One region of the Amphibacillus indicireducens genome, then DNA from elsewhere that is predicted to be linked to it. Evidence: predicted binding sites of a transcription regulator. Region 1 holds the regulator's gene; each other region holds the start of a gene.
What was found. The regulator LexA, encoded in region 1, represses DNA repair genes until DNA is damaged. The targets are predictions, from matches to a motif close to CGAACATATGTTCG.
Positions count from the first base shown of each region.

Region 2: a site for LexA is predicted at 1,546-1,559, ahead of addB (helicase-exonuclease AddAB subunit AddB). Genes of this name have one in related genera too.
Region 3: a site for LexA is predicted at 2,450-2,463, ahead of ruvA (Holliday junction branch migration protein RuvA). Genes of this name have one in related genera too.
Region 4: a site for LexA is predicted at 2,399-2,412, ahead of ABD814_RS06420 (DNA polymerase IV). Genes of this name have one in related genera too.

Region 1 covers NZ_BAABDL010000039.1:23,220-27,660, forward strand. The annotation lists gene ABD814_RS03565 (peptidylprolyl isomerase) at 139-834, opposite strand; gene ABD814_RS03570 (N-acetylmuramoyl-L-alanine amidase) at 970-1,767, shown strand; gene lexA (transcriptional repressor LexA) at 1,805-2,428, opposite strand; gene ABD814_RS03580 (DUF896 domain-containing protein) at 2,595-2,828, shown strand; gene tkt (transketolase) at 2,940-4,441, shown strand, end outside.
Region 2 covers NZ_BAABDL010000067.1:19,306-23,746, forward strand. The annotation lists gene ABD814_RS06120 (YhjD family protein) at 1-17, opposite strand, end outside; gene ABD814_RS06125 (lipocalin-like domain-containing protein) at 259-690, shown strand; gene ABD814_RS06130 (TVP38/TMEM64 family protein) at 797-1,471, shown strand; gene addB (helicase-exonuclease AddAB subunit AddB) at 1,604-4,441, shown strand, end outside.
Region 3 covers NZ_BAABDL010000048.1:29,441-33,881, forward strand. The annotation lists gene queA (tRNA preQ1(34) S-adenosylmethionine ribosyltransferase-isomerase QueA) at 1-739, opposite strand, end outside; gene ruvB (Holliday junction branch migration DNA helicase RuvB) at 759-1,766, opposite strand; gene ruvA (Holliday junction branch migration protein RuvA) at 1,781-2,395, opposite strand; gene ABD814_RS04365 (BofC C-terminal domain-containing protein) at 2,501-3,046, opposite strand; gene ABD814_RS04370 (nuclease-related domain-containing protein) at 3,570-4,441, opposite strand, start outside.
Region 4 covers NZ_BAABDL010000067.1:75,823-80,263, reverse strand. The annotation lists gene ytkD (RNA deprotection pyrophosphohydrolase) at 1-52, opposite strand, end outside; gene ABD814_RS06430 (hypothetical protein) at 67-681, opposite strand; gene ABD814_RS06425 (YolD-like family protein) at 757-1,092, opposite strand; gene ABD814_RS06420 (DNA polymerase IV) at 1,108-2,337, opposite strand; gene ABD814_RS06415 (FAD-dependent oxidoreductase) at 2,484-4,130, opposite strand; gene arsB (ACR3 family arsenite efflux transporter) at 4,197-4,441, opposite strand, start outside.

The DNA.
Region 1 (4,441 bases):
GGGCTTAATACCTGATGAAAGTTATTTTTTAATAAAAAACAACCATCGATCAAGGAAGATCAATGATTGTTTTGAATCATAAGTATAGTTAGTAGGCCTATTCTGATTTGAACAATCGAATATAGAAGTGAGAGGGCGTTATTGCTTAACAGGTTCTGGATAGTCAGTTCCTTTTGTATCGACTGTTATTGATTTAATTTTAAAGTCTTCTAACGGTTTATCGTTTTCATCACGTTTAAGGTATGCAATGTGATCAACAACACTCATCCCTTCAAGAACCTTACCAAATGCTGCGTAATCCCCATCTAAATAGGGAGCTGCGTCTTGCATGATGAAAAACTGTGATCCAGCTGAATTTGGTGAAGCAGATCGAGCCATTGAAATGACTCCACGTTCATGTGCGAGTTCATTTTCAAAGCCGTTATTAGCAAATTCACCTGCGATAGAGTAGTCAGGACCACCTAAACCATTACCGTGTGGATCTCCACCTTGAATCATAAAATTAGGTATCACTCGGTGGAAGATTAGTCCATCATAAAATCCACTGTTAATTAAGGAAATAAAGTTAGCTACAGTATTTGGTGCAATTTCCGGATAGAGTTCAATTATCATTTCCTGATCATCTTCCATCGTGATTGTCACAATTGGATTTTCTTCAATTTCAGGATAGTCAATGACCTCTGTCGTTGCTTCATCTTCCTCTACGTTCGATGTTTGGTCAGGCTGACTTTGATCGTCTGTTTCATTGATGTCACTATCTCCGCATGCAAATAAAAACAAGAGCATACTCATTAATAGGAACAGTAATTTAGCTGACTTGTGCTGTAAAAACATAATGCATTTCCTCCAATATTTTAAAGATAGCGATATTATACACAACTTTTTAAATTTAGTCATATTTATGGTGAAGAAAGTCCAAGCTGAATTGTTTGATGACACATACAAATAAATATGAAGGGGGGTTATAAAATGGTGAAGGTGTTTATCGACCCAGGTCATGGTGGAAATGATCCAGGTGCGGTAGGTCATGGATTAGTTGAAAAAAACATCACACTGATAATTGCTCAACACTTAAGGGATCATTTAATTAAAAATTATCAAGATGTATCTGTAAGAATGTCGAGAAATAGTGATCAATCAGTGTCATTAGTTGAACGAACGAATAACGCAAATCAGTGGGGGGCTGATTTATACCTCTCAATTCACGTAAATGCAGGTGGTGGCCATGGTTTTGAAAGTTTTATATACAATGGGCAGTTTAAGAACAAATCAAAGACAGAACAAATTCGATCGAAAATTCATGATACAATCGTTTCTAATTTAAATTGGAGAGACCGGGGTAAGAAACAAGCTAATTTTCACGTTTTAAGAGAAACTCGTATGTCAGCAGTATTAACTGAAAGTGGATTTATTGATCATCGAGATGATGCAAACAACTTAAGAAATAGTGATTGGTTAAAAACAATTGCCAAAAATCACGCTGATGGTGTTGCACATGCGTTCAATTTAGAAAAAATAGTCCATCAAAAAATTGATGATCCTTTTTACCGTGTTGTATCTGGTTCATTCCTAGCAGAAAAAAATGCTAGACAAAAAGTTGAAACATTAAAACGACAAGGTTATGAAAGTTATATTCTACCTCATGCCCATCAAAATGAGCGATATTATCGTGTAATCGTCGGTGCATTTCGAAATAAATCGAATGCAGAAGCTAGAGTAAAAGCACTCGCTCAAGATGGATTTGAAAGCTTTATTATCGAAGTTTAAATGAAGAAAGAGGCTGATAATTCAGCCTCTTTTTTTTTTATATCATTTTTCTAAAGACACCAATTACTTTACCCAAAATTGAAATATTTTTATAAATCATTGGTTCCATTGTCGCATTTTCAGGTTGTAAACGAATATGATTATCTTCTTTAAAGAAACGCTTAACTGTTGCTTCATCATCTTCTGTCATTGCGACAACAATATCGCCATTATTTGCATTTTGCTGTTGCTTGACAATAACCATATCATCATTGAGGATACCAGCTTCAATCATACTGTCACCTTCAATAATGAGGGCGAAAAGATTCGCCTCCGCTTGTGAGATTGAAGATGGCAATGGAATAAACTCTTCAATATTTTCAACGGCTGTAATTGGCAAACCGGCAGTTACTTTTCCAATGACTGGTACAAATGTTGTTTTCTCTTTTGGAATGCCATTTAGATTATCATCTTTAATAATTTCAATTGCACGCGGCTTTGTCGGATCTCTCCTAATATATCCCTTTTTTTCAAGCCGTGCTAAATGACCATGGACAGTAGAACTTGATGCAAGCCCAACTGCTTCACCAATTTCACGAACCGATGGAGGATAGCCTTTTGAGTCAACATGTTCTTTAATATATTGCAAGATAGCTTCTTGACGTTTTGATAATGATTGCATAAATTTAACCTCCGTTCATTATTTTCTATTATTATAACATGTAAGAACGACTTAGGCAAACGTTAGTTCGCAAAGAAACAAGGTGCTAAAAAGCACTAGAAGTTGTACAATTATAGCTGTTTTGGTTAAAATAGAACATGGAATAAATTAAACAAAGGAGTCCGTTATGTTAACAAAAGATAAATTAGCTAGAATTAATCAACTTGCTAATAAAGCAAAAACATCTCGCTTAACAAAAGAAGAGCTAAAAGAGCAAAAGTTGTTAAGGGAGGAGTATTTAAAAACTTTACGTCAATCATTCAAAAACCAATTGAGTAGCGTTAAAATCATTGATCCTGAAGGAACCGACGTGACACCAGAGAAAGTAAAGCATTTAAGGACAGAAAATAAAGATAATTAGAAAAACACGTCATTATGACTTGTTTATTCTGCTAATTCATTATAGGATATAGATTGTATAGAAATGTACGTACATATCTATGTACATAAAATGAAAGGGGATTCTTTAAAAATGGTAAATCAAACGCAACAAACATCGATTAATACAATTCGTACGTTATCAATTGATGCTATTGAGAAAGCGAATTCAGGTCACCCAGGTCTACCAATGGGAGCTGCTCCTATGGCGTATACGCTTTGGACTGAATTTATGCATCAGAACCCTAAAAACTCAAGCTGGGTAAATCGTGATCGCTTTGTTCTTTCAGCAGGGCACGGTTCAATGCTACTGTACTCTTTGCTCCACTTGTCAGGATATGATGTGACAATTGATGACTTGAAAAATTTCCGTCAGCTAGGATCGAATACACCAGGTCACCCTGAAGTTACTGATACAGATGGTGTTGAAGCAACAACAGGCCCACTAGGACAAGGTATTGGTATGACTGTTGGTATGGCGATGGCAGAAGCTCACTTAGCGGCAAAGTATAACCGTGATGGTTTCAATGTTGTTGATCATTACAGTTATGCGCTTGTAAGTGATGGTGACTTGATGGAAGGTATTTCACATGAAGCCGCTTCATTAGCAGGACACTTAGGTTTAGGTAAATTAATTGCACTTTACGATTCAAATGACATTTCGCTAGATGGTGATTTAGACAAATCATTCTCTGAGCAAGTTCAAAAACGTTTCGAATCATATAACTGGCAAGTTCTTCGCGTTGAAGATGGTAATGATGTTGATGAAATTGCGAATGCAATTAAAGAAGCTAAAGCTAACACGGATCAACCAACATTAATCGAAGTAAAAACGGTGATTGGTTTTGGATCTCCTAACAAGGCTGGCTCAAGTACTTCTCATGGTTCACCATTAGGAGCAGATGAAGTTGTTTTAACAAAAGAAGCTTACAAGTGGGCTCATGAAGATTTCTTCGTACCAGAAGAAGTATACGCTGATTTTGAAGAGAAAATTATTAAAGATGGTCAAGAGCAAGAAGAAAAATGGAATCAATTATTTGCTGAATATAAAAAAGCTTATCCAGAACTTGCAGCTGAATTTGAAAAAGCTCAAAATGGGGAATTACCTGAAGATTGGGATCAAGGCCTTCCAGTATTTACACCAGGTGAGGATACATTAGCAACACGTGCTTCATCAGGTAAAGTATTGAATGCAATTGCTAAAAAGGTACCAAACTTATTTGGTGGAAGTGCTGACTTAGCAGGATCAAACAATACACGTATGGAAGACGATGAAGACTTTGATAAAACAAATTATGCAGGCCGTAATATTTGGTTTGGTGTCCGTGAATTTGCAATGGCAGCAGCGTTAAATGGTATGGCATTACACGGTGGTCTAAAAGTATATGGCGGAACATTCTTCGTCTTTAGTGACTACTTACGCCCAGCAGTTCGTTTGTCTGCTATTCAAAAATTACCGGTTACGTATGTTTTAACACATGACTCAATTGCAGTTGGAGAAGATGGACCAACTCATGAGCCAATCGAACAATTAGCTGCATTTAGAGCGATGCCTGGTCTGACTGTTTTCCGTCCAGCTGATGGTAATGAAGCACA
Region 2 (4,441 bases), on a different contig from region 1:
ATTGTTAAATAGCGCATGGCTATCCTCCTCATGATGTTGTGGAACGTATGTTCTTATTATAGCCGAAATTTTTAAAAAAGAAAAGTGTTAATTCACTTTTTTAAAAGGGAAAAGGATTAGCGAGTAACTTTTTTACTTAAATGTACGTCTTGTAAAAGAAGGCTTAAGGCAAAGTGATCAGACTTAATTTATACCTCTTAGCCATGTGCTATAGTATAATAACGATAGAACGTAAGTTTTAAAAGGAGACGGTCTAACATGACAATCGCAAAACAAATATTAGGTACATCATGGCGTTTAGTTAGTTTTCAGTCTGAAGATAAATCTGGTCAACCGATCTATCCACTAGGAAAAGAAGCGACAGGTGTGATTATGTTTACTAATAATAAGCGAATGGCTGTACAGATTATGGCCTCTGACCCTGAAATTGCGCTTGATCAAGATTGGTTCGATCGACTCAATACTGAGTCAGAAAAAGAGATGGCTCAACTGGGTTATCATGCCTATTCAGGACGATTCGATTTAAATGAGGAAGAAGCAACGTTAACGACACATGTTGACCTTAGTGTAGTCGCTTCGTATGTTGGATCTGATCAAACCCGTTCGGCAAAAATTGACGGTGACAGACTCTATCTTTCCAATGTTAAACATCCAGAGCGCAAGCTTGTTTGGGAGAAAATCAACACGTAATTTTTAATGAGTCGGAGGGACTTATTTTCCAAGAAAAAAGGTTATTTTCACCTGTACTCAGGGAATAGTATTTAATAACGATCGAATAAAAAGGGGAGTGATCGTCTTGATCTTAACGATAGACAACTCGATAACGATGGAGCAAGTACGTGAACTCCTGGAAACGAATCAATATGATGCATTAATTGAGAGGTTACTCGTCTATTATGAAGGCTTAGGCCCGCTTCCAGGAATTGTTTTACCGTTTATTGAAGCGATCTTACCATTCTTGCCTTTGATGGCGATTGTTGTTACTAATGCAGCGGCTTACGGGTTGCTGGAAGGTTTTTTATATTCCTGGATTGGTGCATCGGTTGGAGCCATTACGGTATTTTGGGTGATTCGTCGCTTTCGCCATATTAAACTATTGGCGTGGATACATAGTCATCGTCAAGTGAGACGTGTGACAGGTTGGGTAGAGAGGCGTGGCTTTGGTCCGTTATTTATTTTATTATGTTTTCCATTTTCACCTTCTTCGATTATTAATCTAGTTGCCGCCTTATCTGGTGTCAGCTTCTTTCAGTTCGCTTTAGCGATTTTACTCGGCAAGGCAGTGATGATTTTTTCAATCGCTTATGTTGGTAGTAGTCTAACGTCATTCGCTGAAAATCCAGTTCGAACAATTTTAGTCGGGATTGGGATTACCCTGTTTTGGTTGTTAGGTAAGCAGATTGAGCACCGCATGCATAAAAGTGACGAAGAAGCAGAACGATTAGAAAAAGAAAGAGCTGAACAATCATGAAAAAAAGTTTCACTAGCTTAGTGGAGCTTTTTTTAGTATCAGAAGTTTTTTATTTATGTTAAAATAGTCATAATAGAACAAATGATCGTTTCGAAGTTTGAAGATGATCAGAAGTGAGAGGAGTAAAAGCGATTGTCTATTCATGTTATCGTTGGTCCAGCGACTGTATCAAAAAGTGAGTACTGTCTTGAACAGATTCGAACGGAATTACGTGAACGTCCATATGGGCGACCGATTATTTATCTTGTACCAGAACAAATGACCTTTCAACAAGAGTATCAATTGCTCTCAGATCCGGAGATTAAAGGGAGCGTCCGGGCGCAAGTGTTAAGTTTTTCAAGGCTTGCTTTTCGTATCCTTCAAGAATGTGGTGGTGCGACAAAAGCATTTATTAGCTCGACCGGCATCCAGATGATGCTCAGAAAAATGATTGAACAAAAAGATACCGATTGGAAGATTTTTCAGAAGTCGGTGCAGAAAAAAGGCTTTATTGAGCAATTAGAGGTGATGATTACTGAATTTAAACGTTACCGAATTACACCTGAGATGTTGGCGGAGCAAATCGATCAGAATGCGGGTGCGCTTAATGATAAATTGGCTGACCTCCATTATCTCTATCTGTCGTTGACAGAGATTCTTGCCAACCAGTACATAGATGGTGAAGATCGACTCGCATTACTCGCTGAAAAAATTCCACAATCGGCGTATTTAAAAGATGCAATTGTCTATGTTGATGGTTTTCACCGATTCACTCCACAGGAGCAAGCGGTCATTGGGCAATTGATTGATCATACCGAGCGAATGACGTTTACGTTAACGCTTGATCCGGCTGAGCTCGATCAAGAGATTCCGTTCGATATTTTTAGTCAGACGAAGGAGACGTTTTCCCAACTTAAAGCACTTGCGCATGAGCATGATCAAATCGTACATGTTGACCCGTTAGGTGTTAGGGCTGACCTTGCGCCACATTTGTTACATTTAGAGCGTTATTTTGATCAGCGACCTTTTCCAGAGTATCAAGAAAAGGCGCCGATTCAGCTTGCTTATGCCGTCCATCCACGCGCGGAAGTTGAAGGAGCGGCGCAAGAAATCCTCCGCCTTGTTCGTGACGAGGGCTATCGTTATAAAGAGATTGCCATCTTAATGCGTGATCGTGAGCTTTATCAAGATTTAATCAAAACAATTTTTGCCGATTATGAGATCCCTGTCTTTGTTGATGAGAAGAAAGCGATGATTTATCATCCATTAATTGAAGTGATTCGCTCAGGTTTAGACGTGATTTTAACGAATTGGCGCTATGATGCTGTTTTTCGGATGTTAAAAACAGGTCTGATTCCGCAAGCAGAGGGAGAGCATCCACTCGATTCAGAAGCGATTGATACGCTTGAAAACTATGCGCTTGAGTATGGCATTCGGGGGAGAAATCAGTGGTTTAGTGATCAACCATGGGTATTCCAGCGTTTTAGAGGATTTGATCAGGCTGCTCAAACTGATCAAGAACGACTGATGCAAGAAAAAATTAATGCCTATCGTGATCAAGTGATCGAGGCAGTCGGTGACTTTGATGAAGCCTTTAGGGAAGCTACAACAGTTCGGGAAAAGGCAACAGCACTTTATCAGTGGCTAGAGCAATTAGGTGTTAATCAGATGTTAGCAAAGTGGCAAACCGAACTGGATGCGTCTGGTGAAGTTGAACAAGCTCGTGAACAGGAACAAGTTTGGCAAGCGGTGATTCATTTATTAGATGAAATGGTTGAAATGATCGGTGATGAGGAGTTATCGAGTGACTTGTTTTATCAAACGCTAGAAGCGGGGCTTGATACATTGACATATAGCCATGTTCCGCCAACGCTCGATCATATTGTCGTCGGCTCGATTGACCATTCAAGAATTATGCAGTCAAAAGTTACCCTACTCATCGGCGTTAATGAAGGAACTTGGCCTGCCAAGCCTCAAGTCGATACGATTTTATCTGAGGAAGAACGTGACCGCCTTAAAACGCAAGGTGTTATTTTAGCTGACAGTGAAACACAGCAGCTAATCGATGATTGGTTTTACATTTATTTAGCTGTTACGTTAGCGACAGATAAGCTTTGGATTAGCTATCCATTGAGTGACACAGAAGGTAAAGCGAAGATGCCATCCTCTTTAATCAAACGGATCACGAATCTATTTCCGCAGTTACCTAAACCGATTTTACTACAAGATCCAGAAGAGATGATTGAAGCGGATCGATTTGTGACGACACCGAAGAAAACTTTATCCGCTTTAACATCACAGCTCGCTAAATATCAGCGTGCCTATCCAATTGATTCGATTTGGTGGAGTGCTTTGAATTGGTTTATCACTCGAAAAGATCAAGATCCAATGATCGAAATGATTTTACAAAGCTTGTTTTATCAAAATAAACCGGTCAATTTGAAGGCAGAGACGGCCAAAAGTGTTTTTGAAAATAAGATTCAAGCAAGTGTCTCACGGATGGAGATGTACCATCGCTGTTCTTATCAGCACTTTGCTCAGTACACACTGAAATTAACTGATCGGCCAACATACAAGCTTGATGCACCAGATATGGGACAGCTATTTCACGAAGCGCTTAAAATCATTACTAATTGGGTGCAAAAAGACGGCTTAACTTTACGTGATTTAAATCAAGACCAGGCGAATGCCTATGCGAAACGAGCACTGGCAAAATTAGCGCCAATTTTGCAACATCAAATTTTACACAGCTCAAATCGTTATCAATATATGCAGAAAAAACTTGAACAAATTATTGCACGGGCAACATTTGTCTTAAGTGAACAGGCACGGAAGAGTGAATTTACCCCGGTTGGAATGGAGCTTGGTTTTGGCTTGGATGATCAGTCACTTGATCCCGTTCGGATGCAATTACCGAATGGTGTTGAATTGATTTTGCGTGGTCGAATTGACCGGGTTGATCAAGCAACGTTTGCTGATGATCTTTACTTA
Region 3 (4,441 bases), on a different contig from region 1:
CATTTTTTTGTTTCGCTTGATTTATTTTTGCTGCTTCAGTTGCTGATAAATGATAATATTCACTGTGCATATCGTGATCTTCAATCGACTCTACGCTAACAGGGCGAAATGTACCTAATCCAACATGAAGTGTGACAAACGCAATCTCTATCCCTTTGGCAGTAGTTTTTTCTAAAAGCTCTTTAGTGAAATGTAAGCCTGCTGTTGGTGCCGCTGCTGAGCCTTCTGCTTCTGCGTAAACCGTTTGGTAGCGGTCTTGGTCTGCCAATTGTTCCTTAATATAAGGTGGTAGTGGCATTTCACCTAGTTCAGTTAATACTTCGAGAAAGATCCCTTCATAGTCAAAGCGAACAATTCGACCGCCGTGGTCAAGCAGTTCCGTACATGTCGCAACTAACTTGCCGTCACCAAAATTAATTTGTGTACCGACTTTAATTTTTTTGGCAGGCTTAATCAAGACTTCCCAGTGGTCATCTTCTTGTTGATGTAACAACAGTAGTTCAATTTTTGCCCCTGTATCTGCTTTAATCCCGTATAATCTTGCTGGCAAAACCTTCGTATTATTCAAAACGAGGCAATCGCCAGGCTTAAGGTAATCCAATAAATCACTAAAATGACGGTGCTCAAGGCTTTCATTTTTACGATTTAGGACGAGCATTTTTGATGCCGTTCTATTTTCAAGTGGGGTTTGAGCAATTAGCTGCTCAGGTAGGTCAAAATCAAAATCTTCTATCTTCATATTTATCTCCTAAACTAAATTAATCATTTGCTTTTGGTAATGGTCGATTAAAATGTTGATATGTTTTCTCTGTTGCAATTCTACCACGTGGCGTTCGTTGAATAAAACCTTTTTGCAATAAAAAGGGTTCATAAACGTCTTCAATCGTTTGCGATTCTTCACCGATTGTCGCGGATAACGTGTCTAAACCGACCGGTCCACCTTGAAAGGCGTCGATAATCGAGATCAATAATTTATGGTCAATGTGATCCAAGCCAATTTTATCGACTTGAAGCATTTGTAATGCATGTTGTGTTGTCGCTAAGGAAATTTCCACTTCACCTTTAACTTGAGAAATATCACGAACTCGCTTAAACAATCGATTCGCAATCCTTGGTGTCCCTCGGGAGCGACGAGCAATTTCAAGTGCTGCTTCTTGATCGATTGCCATGTCAAAAATCGTTGCGGTTCGCTCGACAATTTCACGTAAATCATCAATTTCATAATATTCCAAGCGACTAAGCACGCCAAACCGATCTCTAAGTGGTGCCGTTAATAGTCCTGCTCTCGTTGTTGCTCCAATTAAAGTAAACGGTGGTAAATCAATCCGCACAGACCTTGCTGATGGGCCTTGTCCAATAACAATATCTAAACAAAAATCTTCCATCGCAGGATAGAGAATTTCCTCTACCACTCTTGGTAGACGGTGGATCTCATCAATAAATAAAACATCGCCAACTTCAAGTGAGGATAGAATTGCCGCTAAATCGCCTGCACGCTCAATTGCAGGACCTGAAGTCGTCCTAAATTCAACGTTCATTTCGTTGGCAATAATCGAAGCCATCGTCGTTTTGCCGAGTCCCGGAGGTCCATAGAGCAAAACATGATCAAGTGGCTCATTTCTTAATTTCGCAGCTTCAATAAAAATCGCTAAGTTTTCTTTAGCCGTCGTCTGACCAATATATTGAGCTAGTCGCTGTGGCCTTAAGCTAAATTCCACTTCTTCTTCATCATCAAATTGTTCCCCAGTCACCATGCGTTCTTCCAAGTCTCTCACCTCAATTACGATTTCATTAACAGTGCTAAGCCAAGTTTAATTAACTCATCTGTATTTACCGATCCAGATTGTTTCAGCTGTGGTGTAATCGCTTTGAGTTCGCGATCACTATAGCCTAATGTTTTCAGGGCCTCGATCGTTTCAGCTACGACTTGCTGATCGATTGATTGGTTCGCTTGATTTGCTTGTCCACTTGTCTGATCAGACTGTTGTCTAATTTCAAACGGTAATTTCCCTTTTAAGTCTAAAATCATTTGCCGAGCTGTTTTTTTCCCAACACCAGGAAATTGTGTTAAAAACTTTTCATCCTCTTCTTCAATTGCGATGACAAATTCGTCGACTGAAATGTGTCCTACAATCGACAAACCACTTTTCGGTCCAATTCCCGAGACAGTAATCACATGAGTAAATAATGTTTTTTCATCATGGTTTCTAAATCCGTACAATAATTGTGCATCTTCCCGAACATGATGATATGTATTTATTTTAACTGTTTCGTTTAATTTATCTTGAAAATAAAATGGGTTGGCACAAATGATCTGATACCCGACACCATTCACATCGACAGTCACAGCCGAATCTGTTATTTCAACGAGTTCTCCCTTTATATATGCAATCACAATAAATCCGCTCCTAACATTTCACTATACTTGCTTAGCACCTATTTTACCACACAATCGTATGTTCGCCCAGATTTCCGAATTAAAATAAAAAAGAGCGCCGAATTAATCGGACTCTCCATGCACCTCTTCGCTAGGAACTTGATGACGAAATACATCAATCACTTCTTCATACGTCTGCTTCGAATCAATTTTAATTCCCTTTTTCAGTTGCTCTTGCTCTACTTCTGACAATCTTTCTATATCTAACTCATAAACCGTTTGGATATTCTGATTGTATTGCGGCTCACCTTCAAAGATCGCAAGCTGCTTTCCCGCTAACCCAAAGTAACCAACCTCTTTTAAATACGGCGAAATATCATTAACATACTCACGAAAAACCATTTGACCAACCTTCTGATCAATCAATTGATAGTTTTCATAAGCATACCAAAAATCCTCCATCGCTGTAATCGTCTCGGTATATGTTTCCGTATCCCTACGACCATCCAAATATTGTTTTTGCAAAACAATTTCAATCTGTGCCAGATCATCAGGATAATTCTCCGCCTTATTCACAACAACAGCCTCTTCCTCAACTGGTTCAGCCTGTTGAGTATAAAAATAAATCCCCAACATTAGTAAAATATTTAATGCTATTAAATATTTCATCTTATCCACCTCATATAAGAGAGTATTTACTTCATAGGATAGACAGAAAAAATATTTTTACACATTTTTTAAGGAAAAATAGCTCTGTACGAAAATAAAGTGAACGAATTTGTGGTTTGCAGCGAAACGATTTAAGAATATTTTGGTGAGGTTGAATACATTTTGTGAAAGTTGAATGCATTTCAGCGAACTTGAATGCATTTTGAGAAAGTTGAATGTATTTCGGCGAACTTGAATGCATTTCGAGAAAGTTGAATGCATTTCAGCGAACTTGAATGCATTTTAAGAAAGTTGAATGGATTTCGGCGAACTTGAATGCATTTCGAGAAAGTTGAATGCATTTCGGCGAACTTGAATGCATTTCGAGAAAGTTGAATGCATTTCAGCGAACTTGAATGCATTTTAAGAAAGTTGAATGCATTTCAGCAAACTTGAATGCATTTTAAGAAAGTTGAATGCATTTCAGCGAACTTGAATGCATTTTAAGAAAGTTGAATGTATTTCGGCGAAACTGTCTGTAAATTTAAGTTTTTGTTAAAGTTGATAAGTTATATTCTATTGCCTTGCGTCCGACTTGGTTAACCACTGGAAAAACCGATAAAATACGGTGAGTTAAGGTAGGACACTCCACCCCCAGCCACCATCGTGCGGTTCGGTTGTTAATTGTGGTGCCAAATAAACGAGTGTAGTCGCGGAGGGCCAAGTGATGTGCGGTTCGGTCGGACAATCCACATTGTGGGCATGTCCAAGTAGCGTAATGACGTCGCATAAAAACTTTTCGACAATCGCGACAGAGGACCCCTGGATTTAAGTCAGAAGGTTGAATCTGATATTCTGTAACCAAATCGACTGCCATCGGTTGATGCAATTTCGTTAGTAATGTTTTCATTTGTTTTAATTGGTGATTGTTGTAGCACTGCTGGCGGGACTTTTCCAAGATATTATTGATATAAAACGAGACTTCTTGGGCGACCATAACGTTTGCCGATGTAATTGATGTGTCGAGTTGGGTAGTATTGTGTGTGAATGCGACGAGCGGAACGATTGGCGCGCTAGGGAATCCATGCTGTCTGAGGATATACTCAAGTTGCTGTTTTTGGATCTCAACTTGATTTTCTGGGTTGTCAAAGGTGACTAATTGATTCGAGTACTGTTGGAGATATTGACCGTGTTGGTTTTTAGAAATTAATCCTTTGCGGTGCTTCGCTTCAATAATGAACAAGATTTCTGGTGTCGCAATGAGGTGGTCAGATTGGGTAAAAAATGTGCTCCCTTTGAGTCGCAATCCCGCAAGATGCATAACTTTTCGCGTTCGGATGAATTCAAAATGATAGCGGAGATTTTTCTCACCGAGGTAGCCGGCAAAATCTTTTCCTAACTGGGCCGCTAATTCTC
Region 4 (4,441 bases), on a different contig from region 1:
TTTCAAATGACAATTTTACCTCATTATTATAATAATCTCGAAAAACGTGCATCTTCATCGCTACTTTCAAATAAGGTCTAATCGCTCTCCGTTTGCGGGCGGGTGCTCAATCTTAACAATCCGCCAATTTTCCTGTGCAGAAAACTCAATCCGAACCCGGTATCGACCATATAATTCAATCTCATTTTCTTGCTCAATGACGACATTACCATTGTCTAGTTGTGTCATTTCATATGGATTTCCTGGAACAAACCATGGTGGTAATTCTGTTGGAACGACATACAGTCCATTATCAACTTCTTCAAAATAAAAATCAACATACGGTTGAAGTGCCTCTTGCGAAACAATCTCGGTCGACTGCTCGATTAACTCTGCTTTAGTTGAGATCCCCCTTACCTTATATTCTAGATCAATATCTTGAAGAAAAATATTAATAAATGCTTCCAGTTTATCAAGCATAACATCTTCCGTCAGTTCTTGTTGCTTTATTGCTTGGTCTAATTGTACAGTATCTTCTTTCATTACGACAGACTTTTCCATACTTTGGACCGAACGATATCCCTGATTTTGTGTGATCGTTTGATCATTTTCTTGCGCAGGTGATTGATAAGAAAGCAGAAGCAGACCAATTAAAATCAATGTAAAAGTAGTTATTAGTATAGCAAATTTATACTGCTTCATTTTCTCACCTCTTATTCATACTGTTAATTTAATCTACCACTTTTCACTGGTTTCTAAACATAAGTACGCGTATTGTCACTCAATTGAAATTAGATCAATCAGAGAAAATCGATCTGTTTCTGTTTTACTTGAGAGCTGAAATTGTTGTCTTTCTCGATTAATAGCTGTAATTTTCCCCGTCCGTTCATGATACGCTTCATCTTCATAATATGTTAATTTGATCATTCTATTCTCAATAAAAGCCGTCTCAATTTGATAGACTAGATCTGTTAAAAATTGCTCATCATAGCTTGGGCGTTGTTTTTTGTCTCGACTTGCTTCGTGTTCTCGTAATAATGCTTTATGCTCTGGTAACATCATTCGACTTGACTCCCATAACAAATTTGAACCTGCAGTTAACTTATTTTTCATCTAACATAACTCCTTCTAACGGTTATGACCGCCAATTTTTGTCGCCCTGACTCGTGCTTGCCCTGCTTTTGATAACGAAGAGGCACTCATAATTGCTGTCAATCCATATTTCTCTTTGATTTGATCAATAATCCGCGCTAATTGTTCTTCATCAGTTGGATCATCAAATAATGACATTTGTCTTTCTGCTTTAGGCATCAGCTGCGACAAAGCAATTCCTAATGCCCGAACAGGATATCCGGTCCAATATTGATCAAACAAGCACCTTGCTACGCGATTGATCACCCGTCCCAATTGAGTCGGATCAGTTAAAGTGAGTTGACGATTAAAGCCTTGCCTTTCCTGAAAGTTATTACTCTGAACTTGAATAGAAACAGTCAAACCTAAATAATTTTGCTTTCGCACCCGGCGAGCCACTTCTTCCGACAACTCTTTAATCACCACATAAATCTCAGCCCTCGTATCATAATCTCGTGGTAATGTCATATGGTGTCCAATTGCTTTTTGCGTTTGATGAGTTCGTGGCACAACAGGACTTTGATCGATACCATTTGCGAGTCGCCAAAGGACTTCACCGTTAATCCCCCAGCGTTTCCTCAACCACTTGACTGGGTGCTGAGCAAGATTCCCAATTGTGTGTAAACCCATATTTATCAGATGTTCCTTCATCCGACTACCGACACCAAATAACGCATCGATCGGAAGTGGCCAAAGTAACTTTTCAAGATTAGCAGGATTTAATTCTGCAATTCCCATTCTATTTTTTTTAGCAAAATTGTCACACGCCATCTTTGCTAACACTTTATTTGGACCGATCCCAATCCTTGATTCGACTCCGATTGAATCGACGATTTCATCATGAATCTGCTTCGCCAGCTGCTCTTTCGTCTCAAATAAATGGAGTGTATATGTCACGTCAATAAATTGTTCATCAACTGAGTAAACTTCAACTAAATCTGAATATTGCTCAAGGATCTTGGTAATTTGATAGGATATCTTTAAATAGAGCGACATATGTGGCTGAACAACTTCAAGTTCTGGACATTTCGCTTTCGCTTGCCAAAGTGGTTCGGCGGTTTTCACACCATATGTTTTTGCGAGTGGACAAGCTGCCAGAACAATCCCGCTTCGTTGCTTTGGATCTCCCGCTACGATAACCGGCTTGTTCTGTAGTTCGGGTTGACTCACCTTTTCAACAGAAGCATAAAATGATTGCATATCAACTAAAAAGATCGTTCGATCCATCTGCTAGCTCACCCCTCAGAAGTCACATTGAAAGAACATCTCTTGTGGCTCTTATTTTAATCGAACAAACGTTCCTTATCAAGTTGTATTTTCTTCCTAACCAAAAAAACCTGAGCCTATTATTTAATAGACTCAGGTTTCTCGCTTTAGTTTTGACTGTTTTTAAAACTTTGGTAGTTTTTATTACCACCAGATAAATTATAAACATCTTTAAATCCTTGATTGATTAAAATGTTTTGAGCTGCATTACCAGTCACACCTTTATTACAGTATGTCACTGTTGTTAGCGCAGGATTGAGTTGACTTGCTTCTGAACGCAATTTAGCTAACGGAAGATTGATCGCACCATCAACACGTGACGCTTCATACTGCTTCGTTGCACGTGTATCAATGATTTGGAGCTCCTCACCATTCGAAATTCTAGTCACTAATTCTTCAGGTGTGATCAATTTATTTTTCAGATCAATTGCATTTTTGAGCGCCATCCCTGTATACATCACCGGGTCTTTTGTCGTGCTAAACGGTGGTGCGTAAGCTAAATCAAGATGGAAGAGATCATCAACTTTCGCTTTAAACGAAAGTGCCGTGACGAAAACATCAATCCGTTTATCAACACCATCTTCACCAACAATTTGTACTCCAAGTAGGCGTTTTGTACGTCTGTCGGCAATTGCTTTAATGACCATTTCTGCACCACCAAGGTATTCCGCTTTTGCCGGCTTAATATTGTGGAGTACCTCAATATCAAAGCCTTCAGCACGTGCCTCTTGCTCAGTTAAACCTGTGTACCCGACAGTTAAGCCAAATACCCTTAAAATACCTGTCCCTAGTATACCTCTGTGTGCCAGAGTACCGCCTGTCATCGCATCCCCTGCGATACGCCCCATCTTATTCGCTGTCGAACCTAATGGACGATAAAGTGGCTTTTCTGTTATAACCGAAAAACTTTCCGCCGCGTCACCAGCAGCATAAATATTAGGTAAGTTCGTTTGCATCTGTTGATTGACCTTAATTGCACCGGATTCACCACGCGCAATCGCCGTACCCTCTATTAGCTTTGTATTTGGTTTGACACCTGTTGCTAAAATAACGAGGTCTGAATCAATCGTATTGCCACTACTTGTTGTAACTGTTTTTTTAGTAATCTGTGTGACCGACTCTCCGAGTAACAGCGTCAGCTTATTTTTCTGCAGTTCTTCTGCTATTCTAAAAGCCATATCGCGATCTAAGTGTGGCATCACTTGATTTTCACCCTCAATTAACGTCACTTCTAAACCACGCGCTGTCAGTTGTTCTGCCATTTCCAATCCGATAAAACCAGCACCAATAATTGTTGCCTTTTCAGATTTATTCAGCGTAATATACTGATCGATAGCTGCTGCACTTTGAATGTTACGAACCGGAAATACGTGACTCTGATCTACACCATCAATTTGAGGTACTTTTGGCGATGCACCTGTTGCCAAGACTAACGTGTCATAGTGATCCACTTTCGTTTCATGCGTTGTTAAATTTTTAACAGTGACTGTTTTCGCATTCGAATCAATTGCTGTCACTTCATGACGTGTATGAATATCGACATTGTAACGTTTTTTAAACCAGTCAGCATCTCTTGGTGTTAACGTTGCTAAATCGTCAATCTCTCCACCTAAAAAATAAGGGATACCACAAATTGAATAGGAAATATCATGATCTGCATTATATACCGTTATTTCAGCCGTTTCATCATTTCTTCGCGCTTTTGCAGCCACTGAAGTTCCTGCAGCAACAGACCCAATAATTACTATTTTCATCTCTCTCACGCCTCCAATAACTGATTTTAATTTCGGAAAGCTAACCTACTTAACTGAACTTTTAATCTATTTTTCAGGAAACCAATGCTGAGTTTTATTCGCAATTTTCACTAATAATAGCATTAATGGCACCTCAGTTAAGACACCGACAGTCGTCGCTAAAGCAGCCGGAGACTGCATCCCGAATAAAGCGATCGCAACTGCTACCGATAACTCAAAGAAGTTAGATGCACCGATCATACTTGCAGGTGCAGCGATATCAAAAGGTAATTTCATTAACTTAGCTGCGAAATAAGCAATTATGAAAATAA